Regions from separate parts of the Pectobacterium versatile genome, predicted to be linked through region 1. Evidence: predicted binding sites of a transcription regulator. Region 1 holds the regulator's gene; the other holds the start of a gene.
The links. Region 1 encodes PurR, which represses purine synthesis genes. Its sites were predicted from a motif close to CANGCAAACGTTTGCNTG; they were not measured.
Positions count from the first base shown of each region.

Region 1 (3,464 bases):
GCGCCGAAGAAAAGCGCCGTGGCAGAAACGAATAAGAAAAGCCGCCAAACAAAGGGTAATGCTAAATCCCCGACGCCGATCAAAAGCAAAAAACCAGAACCTACCGCAGTCAGCAATAAAACCAAATCCCGTACCGCGAGCAAAGTGACAGAAAAAAAACCGTCACGAACGCAAAGCAGCACGCCCGCGCTAGTGAAAAAAAATCTTAAAAAGCTGAAGCCTGAAGAAGAGAAACAAACAACCGCCCAAGCCAGAGTCAAAACAGGACTGAAGAAGACCGCACTCAAGGGGAAAGCGGATAAGAATCCAGCACCGACAGAAAAAGGAATGGCGCTAAGCGCCGCGCATAAAAAACGCTATCAACATGCCAAAACAACCGCAATGAATAAGTTGATGAGTCAGATAGGTAAGCCTTATCACTGGGGCGGTTCCTCTCCCTTTACCGGATTCGACTGTAGCGGACTGGTTTATTACGCCTACAAAGATGTCGTTAAGATCCAAATTCCACGCACCGCAAACGAAATGTATCACCTGCGTGATGCCGCTCCGATTAAAAAGAGTGAGCTGGAAAGTGGCGATCTGGTCTTCTTCCGCATCAATAATCGTGGCGCAGCCGATCACGTCGGGGTTTATCTGGGTGAAGGGAAATTTATTCAGTCGCCGCGGACAGGGTCAGATATTCGTATCAGCAAGTTGAGTGAAGATTATTGGCAGGAGCACTACGTTGGCGCGCGTCGCGTGGTCACACCGCAGACGATTCGTTAAGAGTGATAATAGATTACATACGTCGAACAGAAACGATTCAGACACGTTTTATGTAACATCAACGTGTCTGAATACCTAACCCGCACAAAATCATCGTTCGGTTAGTTCAGCACCGCTGTAAAACTAAACACGATGATCACAGCCAACGAACCAATGGTTGTCAGCAAAGACATCTTCAGATCTGTATCCATAAAATACTCCTTAATTAGCGAACAAATTTTATCTGAAAGCTTCGTCTAAAAAGCCCCCCCCTTCACAGCCAAATCCGCGTTTAGGTAGTTAAAGCTACAAATAATAGGGTTATTACGATTCTTTCATAATTCTAGCGAAAAATCTCGGACGAATGCATCACTAATAGTATAAATTAGCCCTTTCACTTTCATGATAAATCGGACACAATCCGCTGTTTATGAAAGCGCTGCGTATCAGTCGAAAAACGTCAACCCAGATCCCTTCGGTATAACATTCGGCATTCTCCTTCTGAAATCCTGTTTTTTAGCTTAGAAGAAGAACATTAAACGTAGGCAAACGATTAACAATATACTTACGTCTGTAACAGGTAAGTTCAGGAGTCATTTTTAGATGGCAACGATTAAAGATGTGGCAAAACGTGCTGGCGTTTCCACCACAACCGTATCGCACGTGATCAATAAAACACGTTTCGTCGCCGAAGAGACTAAGGCAGCCGTCAGGGCAGCAATCAAAGAATTGCACTATTCACCCAGCGCCGTCGCCCGCAGCCTCAAAGTTAATCACACTAAATCTATCGGCTTGCTGGCTACTTCCAGCGAAGCCCCCTATTTCGCCGAGATCATTGAAGCCGTTGAAAACAGCTGCTATGCCAAAGGCTACACGCTGGTGCTATGTAATTCGCATAACGACATCGGCAAGCAACGCGCCTATCTTTCCATGCTGGCGCAAAAACGCGTCGACGGCCTGTTGGTGATGTGCGCCGAATACCCACCCGAGTTATTAGGCATGCTGGAAGATTATCGCAGCATTCCGATGGTCGTGATGGACTGGGGACAGATGCACAGCGATTTTACCGATACGATTATCGATAACGCCTTTGAAGGTGGTTATATGGCAGGTCGCTACCTGATTGAACGCGGCCATCGCGATATCGGCGCCATCCCCGGTACTCAAGAACGCAACACCGGCAGCGGACGCTACCTCGGTTTTTTGAAAGCGCTGAAGGAAGCCGACATCACCGTACGCGACGAATGGGTGGTTCGGGGCGATTTCGAACCGGAATCCGGCTACAAAGCCATGCATCAAATTCTCGCACAGAAACAGCGACCTACAGCCGTATTCTGCGGTGGCGATATTATGGCGATGGGGGCTATCTGTGCGGCTGATGAACTGGGTCTGCGCGTACCGCAGGACATTTCGGTGATCGGTTATGACAACGTGCGCCACGCACGCTTCTTTACGCCTGCGCTGACCACCATCCACCAGCCAAAGGAGCGTCTGGGCCAGTCCGCGTTCTCTATGCTTCTGGATCGCATTACCAGTAAACGAGAAGATGCGCACGTCATTGAAGTACACCCGACGCTGATTGAACGTCGCTCGGTGGCAGACGGCCCCTACCTCGACTATCGCCGCTAGCCGCCGCTATTCTGTACAGACGATTTTCTTATTCCTGCCTGCTTCCTCTCTCTGCTTCAGCCAATTCTCTTGTAGGCTGGCTGAAGCCGTTATAATTCTATACCCTAAATAATTCGAGTTGCATGAAGGCGGCAAGCGAGGGAATCCCGATGAGCTTACTCAAGTAAGTGATTCGGGTGAGTGAACGTAGCCAACGTACATGCGGCTTGAAGTATGACGGGTATAATACCGTGTTTCATTTTCTCTGGTGACAGCCGATACCTCGGCTGTGATAAGTGTTGTCCAGGTGTGTTTTACGATACTTTTACATGTGAAAAGTTAAGGAGACATGATGGGTTTGCCTTATACAGAAGAATGGGATGATGAGACCGCACCCTGGTTCCACATCGTACAGGACATGTTAGCCACCGCGGATATCACCATCAACGGCACTCGCCCTTTTGACATCCGCGTGATCAACCCCAACTTCTTTAAGCGTATCCTGCGTGAGGGATCCCTAGGGCTGGGAGAAAGCTACATGGACGAATGGTGGGACTGTGAACGGCTGGATATGTTTTCCCATCGCGTTCTGCGCGCAGGGCTGGATACTCAACTGCCCCGCCGCCTGCACGACCTGACGCGTGTCGCCCTCTCCCGCATCACGAATTTGCAATCCCGCCGACGCGCTCAGGTTGTCGGTAAAGCGCATTACGATTTAGGTAATGATCTCTTTACCCTGATGCTAGATCCTTACATGCAATACTCCTGCGCTTATTGGAAACAGGCACAGACGCTGGAACAGGCGCAGGAAGATAAACTCACCATGATCTGCGAAAAGCTCCAGCTCAAATCAGGAATGACGCTGCTGGATATCGGCTGTGGTTGGGGCGGACTTGCCGAGTTCGCGGCACGCCACTACGGCGTTTCAGTTTACGGCGTCACTATTTCCAGAGAGCAGCAAATGCTGGCACAGCAGCGCTGTCAGGATCTGAACGTCACCATTGAATTACAGGATTACCGCGATCTCGATCGGCAATTTGATCGCGTGGTGTCAGTTGGCATGTTTGAACATGTCGGGCCGCGCAACTATGACAATTATTTCCGCGTCGTAC
Region 1 is NZ_CP034276.1:2,880,245-2,883,708, forward strand. It holds gene EIP93_RS12985 (C40 family peptidase) at 1-765, shown strand, start outside; gene cydH (cytochrome bd-I oxidase subunit CydH) at 867-956, opposite strand; gene purR (HTH-type transcriptional repressor PurR) at 1,348-2,373, shown strand; gene cfa (cyclopropane fatty acyl phospholipid synthase) at 2,705-3,464, shown strand, end outside.

Region 2 (3,464 bases), 1.3 Mb from region 1:
GCATCGACGATGCCACCTAAATCTTCACGCAAGGCCAGTTGCACGCTGGCGGGGATATCTTGTGCAATACGAGCGAGCAAGGCTTTTTGGCGTTGTTCCTGACTGTAGCGACGCGTTGACATGACAAAACTCCGAAGGGGGATTCGGAGGTCTATGCTACCTTGTTTATATCAGGACATCCAGAATGAATAGTTATTACAATTCAATCTGTTACTGTTATTAACTTTCCGGCGAGCGATCTGCGATCGCCGGAAAGGGATGTGATTTTAGAAGTTGTAACCAACGACCAGGTAGTAGCCCCAACCGGTAGATTTCACTTCAAACGGACCTTTGCCGAAATTGAGTTCTGCGCCATCAGCCCATTGGCCGCCGTTGTGGAAATAACGTGCGACGAAAGAGTAGTGCCAATGGTCGTAGCCCAGCGCCAGAATATGGCTGGAGGCAATGGAGTTGTTGGTGCGGCTTGCATTCGATTTATCACGCAGTTCTGAGCCAAAATCGAAATTGGTGAAACTGATATACGAGACGTTGCCGCCCAGCATTGAGCCCAGTGGGTAAGAGTATTTCACTTTTACACGGTAGCCATCCCACTCGTTTTCGTTCGCTGCACCGTAGTTCTGCCATTGGTATTTGGCATAGCCGTTCAGTGAGAGAGACAAATCGGTGCCGGTATCAATATCAGTACCTAAGCCCATGTACCACGTGCTTTGGCGTGAACCGCTGTTGCGACCCTGATCGTAAATAACGTTATTGGCGATGTACCACTCTTTAAATGGGCCAAAGCTGAGGTCAGCCCCCGTCAGCTTATCAATAGAGAAGCGTGGTTCGATCTCGACAAACAGCGGAGAGCCTTTGTCCCAAATGCCACGGCTGTCGGGATCGCCACCAAAAAACTTAGGCGCATCGGCGTAGCCGTAGAAGTCGAACCAGTCTTTACGCGCAAATGCTTCGTATTCCAGGTAAGTCGTGCTGTTCAGTTGCGGTCCGAAACGGGTGTGGGCGCTGCCGACGACGTTAATGCTCTGATGCCACCAGTCGGACAGATATTCGGCTTTATTGCTGTCGGCAAGAGCAGGCATTGAGCATGACAGGGCGAGCAAGGCGCCTGCAGCGAAAGTTTTTTTCATTTTAAGTACCATAGTGTTAGACGTCATGTACGTCGTACGTGAGACCGCAAAATAAGTTTTGGTAATATCTAAAAAAATCAGAAGATAATTTTGTCATGCATTTTAAGTAAAAATAGACGCAATGCACGAAAACGATTGCCTATTATTGCTCTATTACATTTGTAATGTGATTTTAATCACATAATGGTGTTAGGGATTTCACCTTACTAAAAAAGGTATCGGGATTACTTTCAGGCAGGAAAACTGGCGGGAATATCACAAAAAAAACGGTAAAACCTATTGATACCCAGTTGAATAGATAGCATGGCGTGAAACATGGTATCTTGGATACAAGGACTTTTAGCTACATGGTTTTATGCCTGAAATTGATTTTACGCCTGATTCAGCCGGCAAACGATACGATGCGAGGTTATCGCCGATGCTTTTGGAAAATGGCTGGTTATCCGACATTACACACACGCCTTCACCACATTATGATGGTCGCCCGAATAATGAGGTGCCTTCCCTACTGGTGATCCACAATATTAGTCTGCCGCCCGGTGAATTTGGCGGCCCGTATATCGATCAACTGTTTACGGCTACGTTGGATCCCACTGCTCACCCTTATTTCGCCGATATTTCCCATTTACGCGTCGCGGCACACTGCCTGATTCGTCGTGATGGGCAAATCACACAGTATGTGCCTTTCGAGCAGCGCGCCTGGCATGCTGGCGTTTCGGTGTTTGAAGGCCGGGAACGCTGCAATGATTTCTCTATTGGCATTGAACTGGAAGGGACGGATACGCTGCCTTTTACCGCGGAGCAGTATCACTCACTGGTTGCGATTACAGGCCTGTTAATGCGGGCCTATCCCATCACGCCGTCGCGCATTACCGGACACAGCGATATCGCTCCGGGACGTAAAACTGACCCCGGCCCGGCATTTGACTGGGACGGCTATCATCGTCTGCTACAAGAAAACTGGACAGAGAACAAAGGGAGTCTGGATTAATGACGCTGTTTACACTGTTGCTTACGCTGGCATGGGAGCGCTTGTTCAAACAGGGCGAGCACTGGCAGATCGATCATCGGCTTGAGGTCGTGTTCCGGCACGTGTCGTCTCCGTCTTTATTTCAAACGCTGTTCCTGACGCTGTGCAGCATGGGTATCGTGGGGGGCCTGCTGTGGCTCACGAGCGGTATTCTGTTCGGCCTGATTTCTCTTTTGCTGTGGATTATCATCAGCCTGATGTGCATTGGTGCGGGTGAAATTCGTCAGCACTATCGGCGCTATTTGCAGGCCGCACAGCGCGGTGAGGCGGATGCCAGCCGGGAAATGGCGGCAGAGCTGGCGCTGATTCACGGCCTGCCCGTTGGCACAGGCGAAAGCGAGCAATTGAAAGAGCTGCAAAACGCGCTGCTGTGGATAAATTTTCGGTTTTATTTAGCGCCGCTGTTCTGGTTTATCGTTGCTGGACCCTACGGGCCGATTGCGCTGATGGGGTACGCGTTTTTACGCGCCAGACAGACCTGGCTTGCCCGCCACCACACCCCGCTGGAGCGCGCGCAGTCTGGCGTCGATAGTTTGTTGCATTGGCTTGACTGGATTCCTGCCCGCTTGGTCGGTGCTGCTTATGCACTGCTGGGGCATGGCGAAAAAGCGCTGCCTGCCTGGTTCGCCTCGCTGGGGGATTCTCACAGTTCACAGTATTGGGTGTTAACTCAACTGGCCCAATTTTCTCTGGCGCGTGAATCCCACGTTGAGCCTGTAGAGACACCGAAAGCTGCGGTGACGCTAGCAAAAAAAGTGACGTTAGCACTGGTGGTGGTGGTCGCGCTCCTGACGATATACGGTGCGCTGGTTTGATTTCCTAACGTACGTCCCAGCGCACCCGTTTCTCGCTTATTGCCTGTCTGCGGGCGGTTCGCCGAACACGGGCATACCGTCACGATCCCAGGTGAACGTTTTAATCCGCGTGTGACGATTGGGGTCATACAGCGGATCGCCTTCGATCTCCGTGTAGTTGCGGGCATGGTAAACCAGAACGTCCTCGCCCGTGTCTGTTTGAGTGAAGCTATTATGGCCCGGGCCAAACTGGCGGTTTTCTCGGCTGGTGGTAAAGACCGGCTGCTGCGATTTATGCCAGCTTGTCGGGTTCAGCAGATCGCTGTCTGCATTCGCCCACAGTAAGCCGATACAGTAATTTTCATCGGTGGCGCTGGCGGAATAGGTGATAAAGATGCGTTCGCCGTGCTTAATGACAGCTGGGCCTTCATTGACTTTAAAACCGATGACTTCCCACGGCAACTCCGGCTTGCTCAACATGACTGGCGTGCCTTTCAGCGTCCACGGATTTTC
Region 2 is NZ_CP034276.1:4,166,795-4,170,258, reverse strand. It holds gene nadC (carboxylating nicotinate-nucleotide diphosphorylase) at 1-122, opposite strand, end outside; gene EIP93_RS18870 (nucleoside-specific channel-forming protein Tsx) at 267-1,127, opposite strand; gene ampD (1,6-anhydro-N-acetylmuramyl-L-alanine amidase AmpD) at 1,546-2,118, shown strand; gene ampE (beta-lactamase regulator AmpE) at 2,118-2,972, shown strand; gene EIP93_RS18855 (glycoside hydrolase family 43 protein) at 3,009-3,464, opposite strand, start outside.
Region 2: EIP93_RS18870 (nucleoside-specific channel-forming protein Tsx) is a predicted target of PurR. The motif match lies at 1,252-1,269, and genes of this name have one in related genera.